DNA from 2 places in the Phyllobacterium sp. 0TCS1.6A genome. Region 1 is predicted to be linked to the other one. Evidence: predicted binding sites of a transcription regulator. Region 1 holds the regulator's gene; the other holds the start of a gene.
What was found. Region 1 encodes PhoB, which activates phosphate uptake and scavenging genes when phosphate is short. Its sites were predicted from a motif close to TGTCATNNANCTGTCAT; they were not measured.

Region 1 (11,634 bases):
CCTGCTTGCCGATCACGTCTTCCTTGGCATCCTCGTGGTCCACCGTGTGGTGGATCTCCTTGGTGGCCTTCCACACGAGGAAGAGACCACCGGCGATGAGGATAATGTCGCGCCAGGAGAAGCCATGTCCGAATGCCTCGAAGACCGGCTCCGTCAGCTGGACGATGATCGAAATCGTGAACAGCAGCGCGAGCCGCAGTATGAGCGCGGCGCCGATGCCGAGCCGGCGGGCGCGGGCCTGCTGCTCCTGCGGCAGCTTGTTGGTCAGGATCGAAATGAAGATCAGATTGTCGATGCCGAGCACGACCTCCATCACCACGAGGGTGACGAGCGCGATCAGGCCGGCTGGCTGATAGATGAAATCGAAATGAGAGAGCAGGGCTTCCATGGGGTCTTACATTCCTTGTTGAGTGACCGGATGGTGCGAAGCATTTGGGCGAATTAAGTCTGCATGTGCTGGAATGGTCAACTTATTTCCAGAATGCCGGTATGGTTTCTTCAAGCCGCGGCCCGATGCGCAGCGGTGCAATCCTTTCGGCAAGGCCGGTGCGGTCGGAAATATCGACGCCGACGCCGCAGATCGTGGCTGGTCCGCTGGCGGCTTCGAAACGGCCTTTCGGCACTTTCGACAGGAAACGGTTGAGCGGCTCCTCCTTTTCCATGCCGAGGGAGGAATCATAATCGCCGCACATGCCGGCATCGGACATGTAGGCCGTGCCGCCATTGAGGATCTGCGCGTCGGCGGTCGGCACATGCGTATGGGTGCCGACGACGAGACTGGCCCTTCCATCGACGAAATGGCCGAAACACTGCTTCTCGCTGGTGGCTTCCGCGTGAAAATCGAAGACGACCGCATCCGCCTGCTCGCCGAGCGGACAGGCGGCGAGGATTTCCTCCGCCACCGTGAAGGGATCGTGCAGGTCGGGATGCATGAAGACCCGGCCCATGATGTTGGATACGAGGATGCGCGCGCCGTTCCTGGCGAGATAGACGCCAGAGCCCTTGCCCGCCGTGCCGACCGGGAAATTGGCGGGGCGCAGGAACCGTTCCTCGCGGGCGGCGAAGATGAGCGCCTCGCGCTGGTCCCAGACGTGGTTGCCGGTCGTCACCACATCGGCGCCGGCGCCGATCGTATCGCGGAAGATTTCCTCGGTAATGCCGAAACCGCCCGCCGCATTCTCACCGTTGACGATGACGAAATCGAGCTTCAGATCGACGATCAGCCCCGGCAGCTTCTCATGGACCGCGGTGCGTCCCGTGCGTCCAACCATATCACCAAGAAAAAGTAATCTCACACATCCATCCTGAAGGTATTTTCACTGGCTTTATCGGTCGTTGCGAAGCGGCGCAAGCCGCTTTCGGTGAGGATGGCCGCCAGCGGCACATCATGCGGCTCGTCGGGCACGGTCGCCACCTGCTGGCAGTCGAAGGCGATGCCGACGAGGCGCGGCCGGGCGCCCTTGCGGCGAAGCGCGGCGATCGCCCGGTCGTAATAGCCGGCGCCATAGCCTATGCGATGGCCGCGCGCATCGAAAGCGGCCAGCGGCACCAGCATCAGCTGTGGATCGAGCACGGGCGCATCCTCGGCGGGACCCGACGTGCCGAAGCCCGTCTCCACCATCGCCGCATCGTCGCGATGCTCGCGGAAGACAATGGTCTGCTTGTCGATGATAGCCGGCAGGCAAAGCCGCGCACCGCGCTGGGCCAGCGCGTGCAGCAGCGGCCGCAGGTCGACCTCGGAGCGGATGGGCCAGAAGCCGGAGACGATTTCGCCGGGCGCGACAGGAATAGTCTCGAGCCCCGCTGCCGCGATCCGCTGCGAGGCCTGCGTCCGATATTCGGCGGACAGCGCGTCGCGCCTGGCCAAAGCCTCGAGACGCAGCGTTTTTTTCAGCTCTTTGACGGAAGACGGATGATGCACGCGCTTGTTTTCATGAGGCGCCGGCAAGCCGGCTCGGGATGAAACAGTGGCGTCCACACAACCGATGGAGAAGTCGATCCCGGGAACCTACAAAGTAGGTGGGCGCCGTGTGAAGAGGCCCACGGGCCTCCTCAGGGACAGCTCCCTAAGGGATCATTAAGGCCCCGGGGAATATGTCTCTCCTGTCGAGAAGCGCAGAGCGCCGCGACGAATATAGGACGGGGCACGGTTTTCTGCCAGAGCGCCGATGACGATTTCTGCCGCCGGCGCCGGGCGATGCTTGTTGAAGGCCGGACACCGGGCTACGATGCCGCACCACAGCCCTCACCCGCCCCCTCTCACCCGACCCCACACACCCATGAGACGAGGAAAATCATGACCATCCTGATCCGCCCCCTGCGGCGTTCGGACGAGACCGAATGGCGCCGCCTCTGGACCGGCTATCTCGACTTCTACGAGACCAGCGTTGCCGAGGAAGTCTACCGGACGACGTTCGCGCGCCTGAATTCCGGCGGCGATGGCGAATTCCGCGGCCTCATCGCCGAATGGGACGGCAAGCCGGTCGGGCTGACGCATTTTCTCTACCACCGCCACTGCTGGAGCGTGGCCAATGTCTGCTATCTGCAGGATCTCTATGCCGATCCGGACAGCCGCGGCAAAGGCGTCGGCCGCGCCCTGATCGAGGCGGTCCACGCGCAGGCGAAGGCGGACGATATCCACTCCGTCTACTGGATGACCAACCGGGACAATGAAACGGCGCGCCTGCTCTATGACCGGCTGGCCAAGGTGACGCCCTTCATCAAATATGTGAAGGCGATCTGATCCATCCCAAGACGGGGCGGCGCGCCCGCTGGAATATGCCCTGCCGGCAAACGCCTAGCCGAATGAATAGCCGGCGCCGCGCACCGTGCGGATCGGGTCCGGCGAGCGGCCGACATTGATCGCCTTGCGCAGGCGGCCGACATGGACATCGACCGTGCGGTCGTCGACATAGATATCGGCGCCCCAGACATTGTCGAGCAGCTGGCCGCGCGAGAAAACCCGCCCCGGCGATTGCATGAGGAATTCCAGCAGCCGGAATTCGGTCGGCCCGAGCTTCAGTTCACGCTCCTTGCGGAAGACGCGATGCTGCTCGCGGTCGAGCTTCAGATCGCCGAAGCTGAGGACGTGCGACAACAGGCTCGGATTGACTCGGCGCAGCATGGCCTTGATCCTGGCCAGCAGTTCCGGCGTCGAAAACGGCTTGACCATGTAGTCGTCCGCGCCGGTGGCAAGGCCGCGCACCCGCTCGCTCTCCTCGCCGCGCGCCGTCAGCATGATGATCGGCAGCGTCTCGGTTTCGCGGCGCGTGCGCAGCCGGCGGCATAGCTCGATGCCGGAAAGGCCCGGCAGCATCCAGTCCAGTATGAGCAGGTCCGGAACCTTCTCGCGCAGGGCTATTTCCGCCTCGTCGCCACGGGCGATGGTGTCGACGAGATAACCCTCTGCTTCAAGATTGTATCGAAGCAGGACGCTGAGCGCTTCTTCATCTTCAACTACAGTGATCTTCGGAGCTATGGCCATGAGATTATCCGCTGACTAGAGCAAATCCTGGACGGTGGAACCGGCTTTCCGCGCGGGAACCGAGTGTGACAGGAAGCACCGCAAGGCGCCTCCTCCTGTAAACACCGGCATTCCCGATCCTGGGATCGCCGGTACCGGGTTGCGACGGGTTGCGAAATTCGGCATTGCGATACTAGGACAGGTTGGCTTCATCGACCACGATGCTGTGGGTCTGGTCTTCCTTGGGCCGCTCGGCCGGCAATTGCGAACCGGTGACGATATAATAGACCGTTTCCGCGATATTGGTCGCGTGATCGCCGATCCGCTCGATATTCTTGGCACAGAACAGCAGATGCGTGCAGGCCGAGATATTGCGTGGATCTTCCATCATATAGGTCAGGAGCTCGCGGAAGAGCGAGGTGTACAGCGCATCGATCTCGTCGTCGCGCTCGCGCACGATATTGACCTGCTGGATCGAGCGCGTCGCATAGGCGTCGAGCACGTCCTTCAGCTGCGTCAAGGCGAGTTCGGCGATGGTCTGCAGGCCGCGATAGACGGAGAGCGTCTGCCGCGTTTCCGTCACGGCCACCACGCGCTTGGCAATGTTCTTGCCGAGGTCGCCGATGCGCTCGAGATCGGAGGAAATGCGAATCGTGCCGATGATCTCGCGCAGGTCGATCGCCATGGGCTGGCGCTTGCCGATGATGGTGATCGCCCGCTCGTCGATCTCGCGCTGGCCCGCATCGAGGATGAGGTCGTCCGAGATGACCCTTTGCGCCAGCGCGTTATCGGCATTGACCATGGCCGTGATGGCCTGTTCGACCATGCGCTCGGCATGGCCGCCCATCTCGGCGATCTTGTGGGTGAGGAACTTCAGTTCCTCGTCGTAGGCGCGTACCGTATGCTGGGATTGCAGGTCGGTCATGATTGTTCCTCCACCGCTTAGCCGAAGCGTCCGGTAATGTAGTCCTGTGTGCGCTTTTCGGTCGGATTGGTAAACATCGTCTCGGTATCGCCGACTTCCACCAGATTGCCGAGATGGAACATCGCCGTGCGCTGCGACACGCGGGCGGCCTGCTGCATCGAATGCGTCACGATGACGATCGTATAGTTCTGGCGCAGTTCGTCGATCAGTTCCTCCACCTTGGCGGTGGCGATCGGATCGAGTGCCGAGCAGGGCTCGTCCATCAGGATGACTTCCGGGCTGACGGCGATGGCGCGGGCAATGCACAGGCGCTGCTGCTGGCCGCCGGAAAGGCCCGTGCCGGCCTCGTGCAGGCGGTCCTTCACCTCGTCGAAGAGGCTGGCGCGGCGCAGGCTCTTCTCGACGATCTCCTCGAGCTCCTGCTTGCCGCGGGCAAGGCCGTGGATGCGCGGGCCATAGGCGACGTTCTCGAAGATCGACTTCGGAAACGGATTGGGCTTCTGGAACACCATGCCGACGCGGGCGCGGAGTTCGACCACGTCGATCTTCGGATTGTAGATATCCTCGTCGTCCAGCGTGATCTGGCCGCCGACACGGCAACCTTCGATCGTATCGTTCATGCGGTTCAAGCTGCGCAGGAAGGTGGATTTGCCGCAGCCGGAAGGCCCGATCAGCGCCGTTACCATCTTCTCAGGAACATCGAGGCTGACACCGAACAGGGCCTGCTTGTCGCCGTAATGGACGGTGACATCCTTGCCCTGCATCTTGATCGCGTTGAACTGTGCGTTCATTTTTTCATTCACCGCTTTTTCGAGATTTCGTTCCGTCATCAGGTTCATAGGACAAGCCTTTTCGTTTTACCAGCGACGCTCGAAGCGCCGGCGCAAGATGATAGCCGTTATATTCATGACCGCCAGGAACAGCAGCAGGACGATGATCGCGCCGGAGGTGCGCTCGACGAAGGCGCGCTCCGCCTCGTTCGCCCACATATAGATCTGCACCGGCAGCGCGGTTGCCGGATCGAGCGGCGTTACCGGGCTGTTGGCGACGAAGGCCACCATGCCGATCAGCAGCAGCGGCGCCGTTTCGCCCAGCGCATGGGCAAGGCCGATGATCGTGCCGGTAAGAATGCCGGGCGCGGCGAGCGGCAGGACGTGGTGGAACACCATCTGCGTCTTCGAGGCGCCGACGCCGAGCGCCGCCGAGCGGATGGATGGCGGCACGGCGCGCAAGGCCGCGCGGGTGGCGATGATGATCGTCGGCAGCGTCATCAGCGTCAGCACCAGTCCGCCGACCAGCGAGGCCGAGCGCGGCAGGTTGAAGAAGTTGATGAAGACCGCGAGGCCGAGCAGGCCGAAGACGATGGAGGGCACGGCCGCGAGATTGTTGATATTGACCTCGATAATGTCCGTGAGGCGGCTCTTCTTGGCGTATTCCTCCAGGTAGATCGACGCGGCGACACCGATCGGCAGCGACAGGCCGAGCACGATCAGCATCATGTAGAGCGAACCGACCAGGGCGACGCCGAGGCCCGATGTCTCGGGGCGGCTCGACGCGCCATAGGTGAAGAGCCCGGAATTGAAGCGCTGTGTCATGGCGCCCTCGCCCTTCAGCTGCTCCATCCAGCCGAGCTGCCGGTCGGAGACCTTGCGGCGGCTCTCCTCGACGCTGATGTCGATCTGGCCCTTGAAGGCTGAATCGATGTCCGCGCCGGTCAGGACCCAGATATTCTGCGTCGTGCCGATCAGCGACGGATTGGCGGCAACGAGCTCGCGCAGCTGGCCGCGCACGCCATCCGAGAACAGCTTGCTCATCTCGCGCATGGCCGGGCGGTCCGTCTTGCTGACGCCGAGCTTCTCCGCCAGCGCATTGCGCGCCAGGACCGGATAATTCGCCGTCAAAAGCACCGATGGATCGGTCGCGCGCTTGTTGTCGGGATCGATGACTTCCGGATCGAAATTGATCGCCAGGTTGACCTCGGTCTGCCAGAACGCCGTGTAGCCGTTCGAAATGACCGAATACAACAGTGCGGCCAGGAAGAAGATGCCGATGGCGATGGCGATGATCCCGTACATCTTGAACCGGCGCTCGGCGGCATAGCGGCGCTTCAGGCCGATATCGCGGCGGGCCGGCCTGGCCGCAACGGCCGGGGCATTGAGTGTCGTATCGGTCATTCGTATTGCTCCCGGTACTTGCGCACGATGTAGAGTGCGAAGATGTTCATGGCCAGGGTAATGAAGAACAGCGACAGGCCAAGCGCGAAGGCGACGAGGGTCTGCGGCGAGTTGAATTCGAGGTCACCCGTCAGCTGGTTGACGATCTTGACCGTGATCGTGGTCATCGCCTCGAAGGGATTGATGCTGATCCGCGCGGCGACGCCCGCTGCCAGCACCACGATCATCGTTTCACCGATGGCGCGCGAGGCCGTGAGCAGCAGGGCGCCGACAATGCCTGGGAGGGCGGCGGGCAGGACCACCCGCTTGATGGTTTCGGAAGGCGTCGACCCGAGGCCGAGCGAGCCGTCGCGCAGCGAACGCGGCACGGCGGTGATGATGTCGTCCGACAGCGAGGAGACGAAGGGGATGAGCATCACGCCCATGACGATGCCGGCGGTAAGCACGCTCTGCGCCTGGATGAAGGCATAGCCGCCCGCCAGCGCCGCGCTCAAATCGCGCAGGAATGGCCCGACCGTAACGAGGGCGAAGAAGCCGTAGACGATGGTCGGGATGCCCGCCAGCACCTCGAGCAGCGGCTTGACCACCGAGCGCACCTTGGGGCTGGCATATTCCGCCATGTATATGGCTGCGAAGAGCCCGACCGGGACCGCGAAGAGCATGGCGACGAAGGCGATATAGAGCGTACCGGCCAGAAGCGGGATCAGGCCGAACTGGCCCTGCGAGCCGCCGGAGCCGGCATCGGCAAAACGCGGATCCCAGACGGTGCCGAAGAAGAAGTTGAGCGGCGATACGGACTGGAAGAATGTGATGGTCTGGAACAGCATCGACAGGATGATGCCGACCGTCGTCAGGATGGCGATGGTCGAGGCTGCAAGCAGGCCCCAGAGCACGATCCGCTCGACATTGTTGCGGGCGCGCGAGCGCACCCCGACGCGCGACAGGCCGAATATCGCGCCGGCGAGGGCCAGTCCAATGGCGATCGTGCCGCCTATGACGCTCAGCCGCGTGGCATTCCTGTTCCATTCGACGGCGATCGGGATCATGAAATCCTGGCCTTCCGTCGCGAGAGCCACGCCCTTGCTGGAAAGGAGCGGCCGCAATTCGGCGAAGGTTTGCGGCAGGCTGGCCTTTTCCTCCTCGCTGAGGCGGGCGAGGCCGCGCGCAATGCCGCTGACCATGCCGATCTCGAGGCTCTGGCTGGCGATCACGCTTTCCGCATTGTGGACGGGAAGTTTCGAAATGGCGTTGCGCTCGAGATAGAGGCTGGATGCGGACGCCCATATGCCGAGGAAGATGATTGCGGGCAGGACGGAAACGAGAAAGACCCACCATCCGTGATAGTGCGGCAGGGAATGCGCCTTGGCGCCCGACTTCTCGTTGTGCACCGCGCGTTGCCGGCCGATGAAATAGCCGACGATGCCTATGGCAACGACAATCACAAATACCAGCAATGTGGACATCAGGGCTTCCTCGATCCGTCCGCCAATTCAGATTTTACAAGACCATGCGGCCACCTCGCGGCGGCCTCATGTTCCGATCATGCTTAGTTCTTGAGCGTTTCGCCGGCAGCGAAGGCGTCGCGCTGAGCCTTGCGTTCCGCTTCCGGGGCAGCGACGAGACCGTATTCGACCAGCGGACCGTCTTCACCGACCATCTGGTCGTCGAGGAAGAAATCCACATATTCCTTCAGGCCGGGGATGACGCCGAGATGCGCCTTCTTGACGTAGAAGAACAGCGGGCGCGAAACCGGGTACTTGCCCGAAGAGATGGTCTCGGTGCTCGGCACGATGCCGTCGACCGTTGCGACCTTCAGCTTGTCGGCATTGTTTTCGTAGAATGCCAGGCCGAATACGCCGACGCCGGTCTTGTTGGCATCGATGCGGGCGAGCGTCTCGGCATAATCGCCGTCGATGTCGATCGCCTTGCCGTCCTTGCGCACGGCGATGCAGGCTGCGGCAGCAGCCTTCTTGTCGAGGCCGAGCGTTGCGATGGTCTCGGATGCCTTGGTGGCTTCGCAGCCGGCAGCGAGGAGCTTTTCCTCGAAGACTTCACGGGTGCCGTGCTTTTCGCCCGGGATATAGGCGGCGATGTCCCAGTCCGGCAGCTTCGGATTGACCTGGTTCCACTTGGTGTTCGGATTGTCGACGAGCTTGCCGTCGACGACGACCTTGGCTGCGAGGGCCAGGTATACGTCGCTCGGGCTCAGCGCCCAATCGGGGCCCTTGATGTCCGTGGCGAAGACGATGCCGTCATAACCGATGCGAACTTCCTGAACGTCCTTGACGCCGGCATCGACGCACGACTTCAGCTCGGTATCCTTCATGGCGCGCGAAGCATTGGCGATGTCGATGGTGTTTTCGCCGACGCCCTTGCAGAATTCCTTGATGCCTGCGCCCGAACCGCCGGATTCAACGACCGGGGTCTTGAAGTTCGGGAAGGTCTCGCCGAAAGCCTCGGCAACGATCTTGGCATAGGGAAGAACCGTGGAGGAACCTGCAACCTGGATCTGGTCGCGGGCGGATGCGGCGCCTGTCGAGGCGGCCACCGCAATGGCAAGCAAAGCGGCTTTTGAGAAATATTGGGTCATAGGAGCAGCTCCTGGGGTTGTAAAATCCGTGTGACGACTGCCGTCTATAGGACCAATATAACAGTCATATGACAGTTATTTAACAGTTCTGCGCACGTCGCCGGGATTCCCGTCGCGGACGCCCGTTGCGCCTGTTTGACGGCGGCCGGATTATCGTCTAATGATCAAATCATCAGATGACTTGAGGACTTCGCATGCAATCCGTCAACCGCACCAATCTTGCGGATGCCGCCATCGACAATATCCGCGCCGAGATCGTCTCGCGCCGCTGGAAAGTCGGCGAACGCATCCCCAACGAGACCGAACTCGCCGCCATGCTCGGCGTCAGCCGTGGCCCGGTGCGCGAAGCCGTGCGGGTGCTGGCCGCCAAGGGGCTGCTCGAGACGCGCCAGGGTTCCGGCACCTATGTGAAATCGACGCTGGACGTCGAAGAGGGCATGCTGCGCATGCGCCGCACCAGCCTGCGGGACCAGGTCGAGACCCGGTGCGCGCTGGAAGTCGAGGCAGCGCGGCTTGCAGCGCTGCGCGCCAACCCGGACGCCATCACCGACCTGCGCGTCCTGCTGGCGCGGCGCGGCGAATACGAACCTTCCCGCCGCTCGGTTTATATCCAGCGCGATTTCGCCTTCCACCGCGCGGTCGTGACCGCCTCCGGCAACAGGGCCTTGCTCGAAGTCTACGATTTCTTCTCGGCCTCGATCAGCGACGTCATCCAGGCGACGGTGACGGGCGAACTGCCGGAGCCCGACATGGCGGCGCATGTCGCCATCATCGACGCCATAGCCTCGGGCAAGCCGGACTTCGCGGCGGAGACCGCGCGCAACTTCATGGCGCCCATCATCGCCAAGCTCGACCGGTTGCTGGCATCATGAACCGCCAGATCGCCACCGACCTGTCGGGCGAACAGCTGATCGATGCCGAACTGGACAGCAAGCCCAGTCCGCGCCCGCCGGTTTTCCCGAACCGCGCCATCGCGATCGCCACCGGTCTCAGCCTCGTGCTGATCGCGCTCAACCTGCGACCGCTGTTTTCGAGCGCCTCGGCGCTGCTGCCGGAAATCATCGAGCAGACCCGCCTTTCCTCCTTCGGCGCCGGTGTCCTTACCACGCTTCCCGTGGTCTGCCTCGGCGTCTTCGCGCCGCTCGCGCCCAAGCTGGCGCAGCGGATCGGCGCCGAGCGCACCCTGCTGGTCGTGCTTCTGCTGCTGGCGCTCGGCACGGCGCTGCGCGGTTTTTCATCCCTGCCGCTTCTCTTCGCGGGGACGGCGCTTGCCGGCGCCTGCATCGCCACCGGCAATGTCCTTCTGCCCGGCCTGGTGAAACGGGATTTCCCCTCGCGCATGGGCATGATGACCGGGCTCTATACGATGGCGCTCTGCGCCGGCGCTGCCGGTGCCGCCGGCCTCACCGTGCCCCTGCGCAATCTCGCATCCGGCTCATGGTCGCTGGCGCTCGGCCTGTGGGCGGTCCCTGCCCTTGCGGTCGCCCTGCTCTGGCTGCCGCTTGCCGCCGGACGCAAGGTGCGGGTGAAACGGACCGGCTTCAAGGTGGAAGGCCTCTGGATGGATCGCCTCGCCTGGCAGGTGACGTTGTTCATGGGCTTCCAGTCGTCGCTGGCCTATTGCGTCTTCGGCTGGCTGTCGCCCATTCTTCGCGACCGTGGGCTCGATGCCGTCGCCGCCGGCGGCCTCGCATCGCTGTCGATCATGGCGCAGGTGCTCACCTGCCTCGCCATCCCTTCCATTGCCGTGCGCTGCGCCGACCAGCGCCTTATCGGCGCCGCGCTCGTCGCCTGCGCGACGGTCGGCCTCCTCGGGGTGCTGTTCGCGCCGATTTCCAGCCTCTGGGTCTGGGGCATCGTCCAGGGCATCGGCCAGGGCGGCCTCATCGCGCTCGCCATGACGATCATCGTGCTGCGCTCGCCCGATCCCCATGTCGCCGCCCATCTTTCCGGCATGGCGCAATGTATCGGTTACATGCTTGCCGCCATTGGCCCACTGCTGGTAGGATTGATCCACAGCCTGACGGAGAGTTACGGAGCGACTGCCTTTCTGTTCGTTTTTCTTGGCCTTGCCGCGGCGATCTTCGGGTGGGGCGCGGGCCGCGCCCTCCATGTCGGAGCACGCACGGTGGAACTGGCGGACAGAGACTGACCGGGCCATAGATTGCAGAGGCCCGGAACAAAATGCGCTCCACCGGCATTCCCTTCGTTGGTGAGTATGGGAGCGTATCGTGGCACCAAGGGCAAACTGGAAGGGCTTTCTCAAGGTCGGTGAGCTGACGGCGCCGGTAGCGCTCTACACCGCTGCATCCACTTCGGACCGCATCGCCTTTCACACGCTGAACCGCGAGACCGGCAACCGCGTGCACCGGCAATTCATCGACAGTTCCACCGGCAAGCCGGTCGAGCGCGAAGACCAGACCAAGGGCTACGAGGTTTCCGGCGGCGAGTATATCGTGCTCGAACCTGAAGAAGTGGCCGC
Region 2 (11,634 bases), on a different contig from region 1:
CGCAAGGCAGGCGTGCCTGCGCGCCTGAAGAAGGTCGAGGAGAACGCCGTTCCTTCCTGGCTCTGGCGTTCGGTCGCCGATGAAGAGGCTCTGGCGGAGCTGCCGGCCGATCAGCGCTACGGTTCCGAAATGGATGCGCGCCAGGTGTTCGATCGCCTTGCCGGCACCTGGACCTATTGGGGCTGGAAGGGCAAGTATTTCGACAGCGAGGCCGACGCCCTCGCCTTCCGCGACGAGCTTGCCTATATGCTGGCGACGCAGCGCGTGGCGCCGAATTCGCCGCAATGGTTCAACACCGGCTTGCATTGGGCCTATGGCATCGATGGTCCGGGCCAGGGTCACTATTACGTCGATCCGGATACCGGCAAGCTGACGAAATCCAAATCCGCCTATGAACACCCGCAGCCGCATGCCTGCTTCATCCAGTCCGTCGCCGACGATCTGGTCAATGAAGGCGGCATCATGGACCTGTGGGTGCGCGAAGCGCGTCTGTTCAAATACGGATCGGGCACCGGCTCCAACTTCTCGCATCTGCGCGGCGAAGGCGAAAAGCTTTCGGGCGGCGGCCGCTCCTCCGGCCTCATGTCCTTCCTCAAGATCGGCGACCGTGCTGCCGGCGCAATCAAGTCCGGCGGCACCACCCGCCGCGCGGCCAAGATGGTCGTCGTCGATGTCGATCACCCCGATATCGAGGAATATATCGACTGGAAGGTCAAGGAAGAGCAGAAGGTGGCGGCTCTCGTCACCGGCTCGAAGATCGTCAAGCAGCACCTTGCAGCCATCATGAAGGCCTGCGTCAATTGCGAGGCGGACAATGGCGATTGCTACGATCCGCTCAAGAACCCCGCATTGAAGCGCGAGATCAAGGCCGCGAAGAAGAACCAGGTTCCTGAAAACTACATCCAGCGCGTCATTCAGTTCGCGCGGCAGGGTTACACGGATATCGACTTCAAGACCTATGATACCGACTGGGACTCGGAAGCCTATCTGACGGTAGCCGGCCAGAACTCCAACAATTCGGTTTCGCTCAAGGACGAGTTCCTGCGCGCCGTGGAGAATGATGGTTCATGGAACCTGACGGCCCGCAAGGACGGGCGTGTGATGAAGAGCCTCAAGGCACGCGATCTTTGGGAAAAGATCGGTTACGCCGCCTGGGCTTCGGCGGATCCGGGCCTGCATTTCAACACGACGATGAACGATTGGCACACTTGCCCGGCGGCTGGTCCGATCCGCGCCTCCAATCCGTGCTCGGAATATATGTTCCTGGACGACACGGCCTGCAATCTGGCGTCGATCAACCTCCTCACCTATCGCGGCAAGGATGGCAAATTCGATATTGCCGGCTATGAGCACACCGCGCGGCTCTGGACCATCGTTCTGGAAATATCGGTGATGATGGCGCAGTTCCCCTCGAAGGAAATTGCCCGCCTCTCCTATGAATACCGCACGCTGGGCCTCGGCTATGCCAATATTGGCGGCCTGCTCATGACTTCCGGCATTCCCTATGACAGCGATGAAGGCCGTGCCATCTGCGGTGCGCTCACCTCCATCATGACGGGCATTTCCTATGCCACATCGGCGGAAATGGCCAAGGAACTCGGGGCATTCCCGAACTACGCGCCGAACGCTGCCAATATGCTGCGCGTCATCCGCAATCATCGCCGTGCCGCCTATGGCGAAAGCCAGGGCTATGAGGGTCTGGCCGTCAATCCGGTTGGCATTGTCGCCGATCATTGCCCGGAACAGGCGCTCATTACCCATGCGCGCTCCGCCTGGGACAAGGCGCTTGAGCTCGGCGAGAAGCATGGCTACCGCAATGCCCAGGCGACGGTCATCGCCCCCACCGGGACCATTGGCCTCGTCATGGATTGCGATACGACCGGCATCGAACCGGATTTCGCCCTGGTGAAGTTCAAGAAGCTCGCCGGCGGCGGCTACTTCAAGATCATCAATCGCGCAGTACCCGAAGCGCTGCGCACGCTCGGCTATTCCGAAAGCCAGATCGCCGAGATCGAAGCCTATGCCGTCGGCCATGGCAATCTCAATCAGGCGCCGGCGATCAATCCCGGCTCGCTGAAGGCCAAGGGCTTCACGGATGAAATCATCGCCAACCTGAATACGGCGCTGAAATCCGCCTTCGATATCAAGTTTGCATTCAACAAATGGACGGTCGGCGAAGCTTTTGCCAAGGATGTCCTCGGCTTCACCGATGAGCAGCTCAACGATTTCTCGTTCGAGATGCTGCCGGCGCTGGGCTTCACCCGCAAGGAGATCGAGGCTGCCAACGTCCATGTCTGCGGCGCGATGACGCTTGAAGGCGCGCCTTTCCTGAAGGAAGAGCACTATCCGGTGTTCGATTGCGCCAATCCGTGCGGCAAGATCGGCAAGCGCTATCTTTCGGTGGAGAGCCATATCCGCATGATGGCAGCTGCCCAGCCCTTCATTTCCGGCGCGATCTCCAAGACGATCAACATGCCGAACGAAGCGACCGTGGACGATTGCAAGTCGGCCTACATGCTGTCGTGGAAGCTGGCACTCAAGGCGAACGCGCTTTATCGCGATGGTTCCAAGCTGTCGCAGCCGCTGAACTCCTCCCTTCTCGCCGATGACGAGGAGGACGAGGATGATGCGGTCGAGGCGCTGATCGATGCACCTGCGGCAGCCCGCGCCGTGCAGGTCACCGAGAAGATCGTCGAGCGCATCGTGGAGAAATATGTCCATGATCGCGAGAAGCTGCCGAACCGCCGCAAGGGCTATACGCAAAAGGCCGTGGTCGGTGGCCACAAGGTCTATCTGCGCACCGGCGAATTCGACGATGGCCGCCTTGGCGAGATCTTCATCGACATGCACAAGGAAGGCGCTGCCTTCCGGGCGATGATGAACAATTTCGCCATCGCGATCTCGCTGGGCCTGCAATATGGCGTGCCGCTGGAAGAATATGTGGAGGCCTTCACCTTCACCAAATTCGAGCCGGCCGGCATGGTTCAGGGTAATGATGCGATCAAGAATGCCACGTCCATCCTGGACTATGTGTTCCGCGAACTGGCCGTCTCCTATCTCGATCGCCATGATCTCGCCCATGTGGACCAGTCGGATTTTTCCAATACCTCGCTTGGACGCGGTATATTCGAAGGCAAGGCCGAGCCTGTATCCAAGGGCCTGACCCGCGGTGCGAGCCTGACGGTCGTTGCACCGGCCAAGGCGGACCCGAAGGGAGCGGCCGCTCCGTCCAACGCCTCGAAGCTGGCCGTGTCTTCAAACGTCACGGCGCTGAACAGGTCCGCGACCGCCTTGGCCACCAAGCCTGTCGTGGCAGCCGTCAGCCAGGAATCCTCTGCCTTCAAGCGCGATTATGAGGAGCGTCCGGAGACTGAACTCAGCCCTTCGGCCGCACTCTTCGAGAATGAAGATGCAGAAGCCGCCGCCGAAGAGGCGAAGGCAGCGGCCAAGAAGGTGATTTCCGACCGCCGCATCAAGTCGATGATGCAGGGTTATACCGGCGACAGCTGCTCGGAATGCTCGAACTTCACGATGGTGCGCAACGGCACCTGCCTGAAGTGCGATACATGCGGCGCCACCAGCGGCTGCAGCTGATTGGCGGACAACGCCCATAGTTGAATAAAGAAACGGCCCGCCAGCGTAGCGGGCCGTTTCTTTTGCGCCCTGCCGGGTGTTGCCTACTCGATTTGATAACGCCGCGGAAGGCTTTGATTTCACGGAAAACTTGCAATCTGTTCCATCGCCATCTCGACATATCGTCTGCGCATCGCCGACGGGGCGGATGGGTAATGATTGCGACATCGGCAAATGTTGCCGGACAATGAAAAAAGCGGCCTGTAAAACCAGGCCGCTTTCTGCTTTCATTCATTGCGGGTCATTCTTTGCGGCGAGTTGATACGCCGTGCCGTCTTTTCTATTGGACGGCAATCATGCCGGCATCGGGCTCAGTTCGGGATCATTGACCGGCTGCGCCTTTTCGGCTCTGCGCGCTGCCCGCGACAGGATACCCTGCCGATTGACCGATTTCCGCTCCGCATCGATACGATGGATGAGGATTTCCGCCCGCTCGATGGAGCCGAGCAGCGCGAGTATGGTGCCGCGCTCCGCAGCACCGGCATTCGGACCAAGCGCCAGGGTTCGCGCGCGCAGTTCCTCGACGTCGGGGATACTGACATGGCCTGCCGGCATCGGCGGATTGGCGACGCCGTAGTCCGGCAGGATTTCCTGCAGCGAGGCGTCGAGCTTGTTGAGCGCAACATCGACGATTGCACGCGCTTCCGAACCGAATACCTCGCGCCGCACACGCCGGGCTACCTGATGCAGCGACTCGGTCAGGGCCGCCGTGAAATCCGCCTCCTCGATCAGGCTCGCCACCAGATCGAGCTGCTCGTAAGGCAGGTCTTCCTTCATGAGCGAAGCCGTATATTCGCGTATGTCGCGGCTGAGGATGTCCGTAGCGAGATAGTGCTCGCCTGGATCGGACGGAGCCGATTTCGACGAGCGGGCGATATCGAGGAACATGGCCCCGGCTTGCAGGTGACGCGCAGTCTCCTGCTGGACAGCCGGGATTGCCTTGGCGAAATCGCCTGCAAGTTTCCGGTCGAGGAATTTCGGGGTCGAATAATCTTCCGCATCCTCGGCATCGGTACGGCCGATCCGGGCCAGAACATGTTCGAACACGCCGACAAACGGGAAGAGCAGTGCCGTGTTGAAGACGTTGAAGAAGGTGGAATAGAGACCGACCGCAACGGGAACAAGCGGGAATGTCTGCTTGCCTTCCACCACCACGGGCACGCCCGGGTCACCACCGAACCACTGCATTGCCCAGGCCAGGACGTCGATCGAGATGAAGAACAGTGGCACGGTTATGCAGACGCCGATGATATTGAACGACATATGCGCATAGGCGGCGCGTTTTGCATTCCTGGACAGGTTCAGCGACGCGATCCACGAAGTGATGGTCGTTCCAAGGTCGGCGCCGAGCGAAAACGCGACGGCGGTCGTCCAGTCGAGCACGCCCGCAGCGCCGAGACCCATCACGATGCCGATCGTCGCCGATGAGGAATGGATCATCGCGGTGACGCCGGCTGCGATAAGCACGCATTTGATCAGGTTGAAGTATGAATCCGCCTGCAGCGTCGAGAGAACCGACATGACCTCGGGAATATTGCGCAGCGGGCGCAGACCGCCGGTCATCAGGTTCAGTCCGTAGAAGATCAGCGCAAAGCCCATGCAGGCGAGCGCGATGTTTCGCAGCTTTTCGTTCTTGGAGAAGCAATAGACCAGGGAGAACAGGCCGGCAAAGATCAGCCCCAACGGTCCCAGCGGCAGGGCGATCAGGCCATTGCCGAGCGTGGTGCCGATATTGGCCCCCATGATGACGCTGATGGCCGGTCTGAGGCCGACGACGCCGGCATTGACGAGGCCGACGACCATGACAGTCATCGCCGTCGAAGATTGGATCACGCCGGTGATCAGCGTCCCGGCAACGACACCCTTGATCGGCGTGCCGGCTGCCTTGGCCAGGAATGCGCGCATCTTGTTGACCGAGAGCGCCTGAATGCCGTTCGACATGAACTCCAGGCCGAGCATGAATATTCCGAGCCCGCCAATGACAGGCACGAGAATATCCTTGAAAATATCTATATCCATTTTGTCCTATCCCCACAGCGCCGAGGCGCGATCCGTATTTTCCCGCATCTGGGCGCGGGCCTGCTCCGGGCTGCCATTGCGTTCAATGTCCAGCCGCGGGTTGTCTCAGCCAATATTGCTTGATCTCACTCACCAGCGGCTCCGATAGCGGCACATACCGAAGCGCCTCGGCATCCCTGGCTCCAGTGTCGAATGCCAGGCGGAAATAATCGTGGACGCGGCGATAGCGCCCCGGCGATTGCCCCTCGATCGGCACGACCGCATAGGTCGCCCCGCAGATCGGATATGTCGCCTCGCCCGGCTGGTCCGTCAGAGAGACGGCAAAATCCTGGGCCTTCGACCAATCGACAGCGTCCTGCGCCGCCCTGACGCCTTCCGGACCAGGGCTGACGAACTTGCCCGCCCGGTTCAGGATGGCGGCGAATGCCAGATTGGCCCGCTCGGCTTGGCCATATTCCGCATAGGCGATTGCACCTCGCGTCGCCTTCACCGCAAGAACAAGATCCTGCGTCCCCTCGACGCCCGTGCCGACCGGCCAGGCAATCAACGTGTCGGCGCCATATCCGGCCTTCCATTCAGCGCTGGCGGACGACAGATATTGCGTGAACATATGGGTCGTGCCGGATCCGTCCTTGCGATACATCGGCAGGATCTTGACGTCTGGAAGCTGCAGGTCGGGATTGATCTCCTTGATGGCCGGATCAGCCCAGGACTGTATCTTGCCGAGGTAGATATCCGCCAGGACCGGACCGGACAGTTTCAGGCCGCCGGCTGCAATGCCCTCGAGATTGACCGCTACGGCCACGCTGCCCAGCACGATCGGAAACTGCTGGCGCCCATGCTTCACCAGTTCTTCATGCGATATCGGAACGTCCGTCGCGGCAAAATCGAGCTCCGGCTGATCAAGCCGCATCACCCCCGCCAGTGAGCCGACGAGTTCGTAGTCCACCGTCCAGTCGGGCGAGGCGAAATCGCCACCGTCGACGCGCGACGCCCGGTAGTTCTCGGCCCATTTTGCTATGATCGGCGCTGCAAATGTCGAGCCCGCGCCCCGGATCGGCTCTGCCCGGGCGCTCGAGCCCAGAAGCAGGCCGATCATCAACAGACCCGCTCCAAATAGACCCGCTTCAAGACCGGAGCAGACCGCGGCCAGTTGCAAACGGCCGCGCAGCAAGAAACATTCCATTATCGACGCCTCGTAGTCATAAACATCGTAAAGTTGCAGGGAGGCCGGAGGCCACCCGTTCAGAGAGCATATGAATGTTCGGGCGCTGTTCTTTAAAACTAATGCCAGTTTCTCAGTAACTTGGTTTGTTGAAACATTGATGACAGGGCGCTGTCGTGCCGACGCAATCCGGCCATATCAGGCGCAGATATGCCAAGGGCCCGACAGGGATCTTGTCAGGCCCAGGGGCAACGAATCTGATCGAAGCTGCACCAGCTTCGGCGGAGCCAAGTATCAGCGATGATTGAAATTTCGCAGCCCGGACACCGCATTTGCGTGGGCGTCGAAGCCTTCATAGGTTGCGAACCTGTGGGTATGCGGCGCCATCTCGGCATATCCCTTTGCCGTCATGTGGCCGATGGATGCACTCTTCATGAAGTCATGCACGCCCAATGGCGAGTGGACATGCGCCGCACCCGATGTCGGCAGAACGCAATTCGGCCCCATCATGTAGTTTGCAATCGATCCCGGCGCATATTCCCCGAGCAGGATTTCGGAGGCATTGCGGATTTCGGACAGGTGATCGAACGGCTGCTTCGACAGAATTTGCAGGTGCTCCGGCGCATAATCATTGACGAAGTCGTAGGCCTCCTGCCGCGACGAAGCAATGACGATGCCGCCGCTCGACCCGCCCAGCACGGTCGCCGAGAACCCGGCGCGCTTGCTGCTCATCTTCTCCCAATAGGCCGGTATGGCCTGTCGCACCTTCTCGGCAAAATCACGATCCCACGTCACCAGAAAGGCGGAACTGTCGGGGCCGTGCTCGGATTCGATCAGCAGGTCCAAGGCAGCCATCCGGGGGTCGGTCGTCTCGTCGGCCAATATGATGATTTCACTCGGCCCGGCAGGCAGGCGCGAGGCGATCTTGCCTTGCAGCAGCCGTTTGCCGGCCAGGAACCACGGGCTTCCCGGACCCTCGATCTTGTGGCACCTCGGTATGCTGGCAGTACCGAATGCCGCCGCAGCCACCGCCTGCGCCCCGCCCACCCGGAACACTTTCTCGACGCCCGCGATGCGCGCCGCGACGAGCGTCGCCGCATCGACCTTGCCGTCCGGTCCGGGCGGCGTCAGGATGATGGGAAGCTTCACGCCGGCAACAATGGCGGGGATGGCGGTCATCAGCGTTACGGAGGGAAACGAGCCCTTCCCCCTCGGCGAATACAGCGCGGCGCTGTCGATCGGCGTATATCGCTCGCCGACCAGCACGCCGGGGCGGATCTCCTTCATCCACATGTCGCCGGGCAATTGCGCTGCATGGAAGCGCCGTATGTTGTCGGCCGAATATTCGAGCGTCTCGATCATCTCCGCATCGAGGGCCTTGAATGCCTCGTCGAATTCGCTCTCCTCGACGGCCAGCCTGCCGGGGTCGAGCGTCACGCCATCGAACTCGCGGGCAAACCGCACCAGTGCCTCGTCGCCTTCGCGTCGCACCGCCTCGATGATGGGCGGCACCCGCTCGAGGAAATAGGACAGGTCGTCCTCGGCGCGAAGCAGGAGCGCGTTGCGCTCTTCCGCAGTGAGGGCAGCAAGATCATGGAGCGCTATTGCGTGGGTCATGTGGTGTCTTCTTCGAACTCGATCTGGCCGATTGGCAGGCGGCATGTTTCTGTCAGGAATGGTCCATGGCCATCAGTTTCAGGGTCTCTTCGCGAATGTCGGCGAGGATTTTCCGCTTGTAGGCGGCGAAGGTCGGATCGGTCAGCACTTCGAACGATCGTGGCCTTTCCAGCTCTATCGGCAGCACCTTCTTGATCCTCCCGGGCCGGCTGGCAAGAACGACCACCCTGTCGGCGAGGAAAATGGCCTCATCGACATCATGGGTGACAAAAAGCACCGTCACCTTGTGATCGTCCCATATCTGCAGCAGCAATTCCTGCATCATCCCCCGCGTCTGTGCATCCAGCGCGCCAAAGGGCTCGTCCATCAGCAGGATCGAGGGCTTGTAGACGAGCGCACGGGCGATGGCGACGCGCTGGCGCATGCCGCCCGACAGCTGTTTCGGAAATGCCTTCTCAAAGCCCGACAGTCCGACCGCGTGGACGAAATGCGCCACCAGTTCGCTCTTCTCGGCCTTGGAGAAGGTGCTTTTTTCCAGGGCGAAACGGATGTTTCCTTCCACGGTCATCCATTCGAACAGGCTGTAGGTCTGGAACACGAAGCCGCGATCCCTGCCCGGTCCGTTGACCGGCTTGCCGTCGATCAGGATTTCGCCGGAGGTTGGTTCGTCCAGTCCTCCAACCATGTTGAGCAAGGTGGACTTGCCGCAGCCGGACGTGCCGACAATCGACACGAATTCATTCCTGCCGATGTCGAGGTCGATCTTTTCTATCGCGACCAGATCGCGGCCCGAGACATTGAAGGTCTTGCCGACGCCGACGATCGATACTTTCGCAGCGACTGCCGCCTGAGTGGATAAATTGCTCATCGGGTCTGGCTGCTCCATTTGAAGAATGACCTGCCGCCGCGCTTGAACAGATAGTCGGTCAGAAGGCCGAGCAGCCCGATAAAAAGCGTCCCGAAGAGGATCGTATCGGTCGACAGGTAGCGCTGGGCATCCATGATGCGGCGTCCAAGGCCCGCATTCGCGGCGACGAGTTCAGCCACGACGAGATATGTCCAGGTCCAGCCGATCGTGATGCGGAACGTATCCCAGATGCCCGGGAGCGCCGCGGGCAGGATGATGCGGCGCAGAATTTCATTGTTGCTGAAGCCCAGCGTCTGCCCTGCGCGGATCAGATTGAGATCAATGTTCTTCACATTGTCCATGATCATCAGCGCCTGCTGGAAAAACGTTCCGAGAAAGAGAATGAGTATCTTCTGCCCGTCGCCGATGCCGGCCCACAGGATCGAAAGCGGAATGAGCGCGACAACGGGCATGTATCTCACCGTCGAAATCAACGGCTCCAGCAATCCCTCGATGAGCTTGTAATTGCCCATCAATATCCCGACCGGCACGGCAATGACAGTAGCCGCCAGCCAGCCGATCAGGATGCGGTAGATGCTGACCGAAGCATCGGCGAAGAGAATGCCTTCCATCAATTGGCGCCAGCCCTCGCCTATGACGCTCCATGGGCTCGGCAGGAACAAGGGGCGCACCAGCCCCATGGCCGTCACCGCCCACCACAGCAGGAACAGCACCACGGGTATCACGAAACCGGCGGCGGAAAAGATGCTGTCGGGTATGTCCTGCCGCAGCTTCAGCAGGCCCTTGCGCTTCCTTGCCGGCTTGCCGCTGCCTGTCGCCTGTTGTGTCATGGTGCTTTCCTCGCCTGAAGGACTGGCCGGCGCTCGCATCGAGCGCCGGACTTGCCGTTATTGTTTTGCCGCTACAGCGTTCAATGAATCGAGCGACAGGAGGTCGGCCGGGGCAGGAACAGTCTTGATATTGTCGGGATTGGTCGCGTGCAGGATTTCGCCGACGGTCTGGAGCGAACCCTGGAATTCCCCTTTCAGTGCCTCGACATTCTCTTTGACATTATAGAGCCGCACGCCCTTGAATGCAGGCTCGAACTCGGCCATCGGGCTGCCCACGGCCTTGGCGATGATGGCCTTGCCCTCTTCCGGGTTGGAGCGGATGAAGTTGATCGCGTCGTCCCAGGCCCGGATCAGACCCTGGACATCCTTGGGGTTGGCGTTGATCCACTCCGACGAAGCCGTCAGCATGTCGCCGATCAGGCCCGGCTTTTCGGCGGCCGTGTAGATGACCTTGTTGTCGCCGCCCTGGGCCAGGGCCGTCGAGATATAGGGCTCATAGGTGACCGAAGCATCGACGCGGCCGGCAATCAAGGCGAGCCCCGCTTCCGAAGCGCCCATCGGAACGTGCTCCACATCGGCGATCGTCATGCCGTTCTGCTTCAGTGCATAATTGATGAGCAGATCGCTGGTCGCACCGGCTTCGAAGGCGACCTTCTTGCCCTTCAGATCCTTGATGGAGGCGATGTCCTTGCCGGCTATGATGGCATCCGCCTCGAACGACAGGTCCATGATCAGGAAACCCTTCTGATCGACCTTCTGGTTGAAATTGGTGATCATGCCGTTGGTGGCGCTGGCGATGACGTTCAGATTGCCGCTGGCAAGCGCCGCGGTCATGTCCTGATCCCAGTTGAACGTGGTCAGCGCCACGTCGATCTCGTGCTTCTTGAAGAAGCCTTTCTCCTCCGCCACCCACAACGGCCCATATCCGAGCCAGGGCTGCAGCCCGAGCTTGATCGTTTCCGCCTGTACGGCGGTCAGCGTGGCAGTCATCACTGCCAGCGCCAATGCCAGTTTCCTGATCATGTTATTCTCCTCTGTCGATTGGATCCGATTGATCTATTATGTTTTCTTCGCCGGATTGTAATGCCATTTGACGCAGGACATTCAGCGTTATCCGCCCGACATCGTTCATTTCCCCAACATCGTTCATTTCGTTGCCGGATGGCAGCGCTCCGAGCCAGGCTACGGAACTTGCGGAGAAAATGATCCCGCCGGCCGGCAGGTACCTGACGGTCATCTCGCCGCAGCGCCGTCCGTCGCGTTGGCCATCGCCGCCTTCGTACCAGCGCGACGGATCATGGAAGAAGCTGTCCGGGAAGCCGTCGGCTCTGGCAACCACGATGGTATCGGGCGATGTTCCAAGACGCATGTCGGTGGCGTCGACTTCGTAGCCCGCCGCACCGCCGAGCACGATGCCGTCCTCGCCGAATGTCGCGGCGGTGACGCCGTCGAACAGCCATTGGTGCCTGGCATCATAGCTATCGGGCGTTCTGGTGAATGGC

Region 2: pstS (phosphate ABC transporter substrate-binding protein PstS) is a predicted target of PhoB. The motif match lies at 6,967-6,983, and genes of this name have one in related genera.

What each region holds. Positions count from the first base shown of each region.
Region 1 is NZ_JAPMAB010000002.1:200,624-212,257, forward strand. Features, by position in the region: gene OSJ75_RS05120 (TerC family protein) at 1-388, opposite strand, end outside; gene OSJ75_RS05125 (TIGR00282 family metallophosphoesterase) at 471-1,295, opposite strand; gene OSJ75_RS05130 (5-formyltetrahydrofolate cyclo-ligase) at 1,292-1,948, opposite strand; RNA gene ssrS (6S RNA) at 1,969-2,125, opposite strand; gene OSJ75_RS05140 (GNAT family N-acetyltransferase) at 2,297-2,743, shown strand; gene phoB (phosphate regulon transcriptional regulator PhoB) at 2,798-3,484, opposite strand; gene phoU (phosphate signaling complex protein PhoU) at 3,657-4,379, opposite strand; gene pstB (phosphate ABC transporter ATP-binding protein PstB) at 4,406-5,179, opposite strand; gene pstA (phosphate ABC transporter permease PstA) at 5,246-6,562, opposite strand; gene pstC (phosphate ABC transporter permease subunit PstC) at 6,559-8,025, opposite strand; gene OSJ75_RS05170 (substrate-binding domain-containing protein) at 8,109-9,152, opposite strand; gene OSJ75_RS05175 (FadR/GntR family transcriptional regulator) at 9,347-10,024, shown strand; gene OSJ75_RS05180 (CynX/NimT family MFS transporter) at 10,021-11,304, shown strand; gene OSJ75_RS05185 (Ku protein) at 11,384-11,634, shown strand, end outside.
Region 2 is NZ_JAPMAB010000001.1:528,978-540,611, reverse strand. Features, by position in the region: gene OSJ75_RS02525 (vitamin B12-dependent ribonucleotide reductase) at 1-3,594, shown strand, start outside; gene OSJ75_RS02520 (Na/Pi cotransporter family protein) at 3,928-5,652, opposite strand; gene pstS (phosphate ABC transporter substrate-binding protein PstS) at 5,735-6,826, opposite strand; gene hisD (histidinol dehydrogenase) at 7,112-8,434, opposite strand; gene OSJ75_RS02505 (ABC transporter ATP-binding protein) at 8,487-9,302, opposite strand; gene OSJ75_RS02500 (ABC transporter permease) at 9,299-10,132, opposite strand; gene OSJ75_RS02495 (ABC transporter substrate-binding protein) at 10,190-11,155, opposite strand; gene OSJ75_RS02490 (N,N-dimethylformamidase beta subunit family domain-containing protein) at 11,157-11,634, opposite strand, start outside.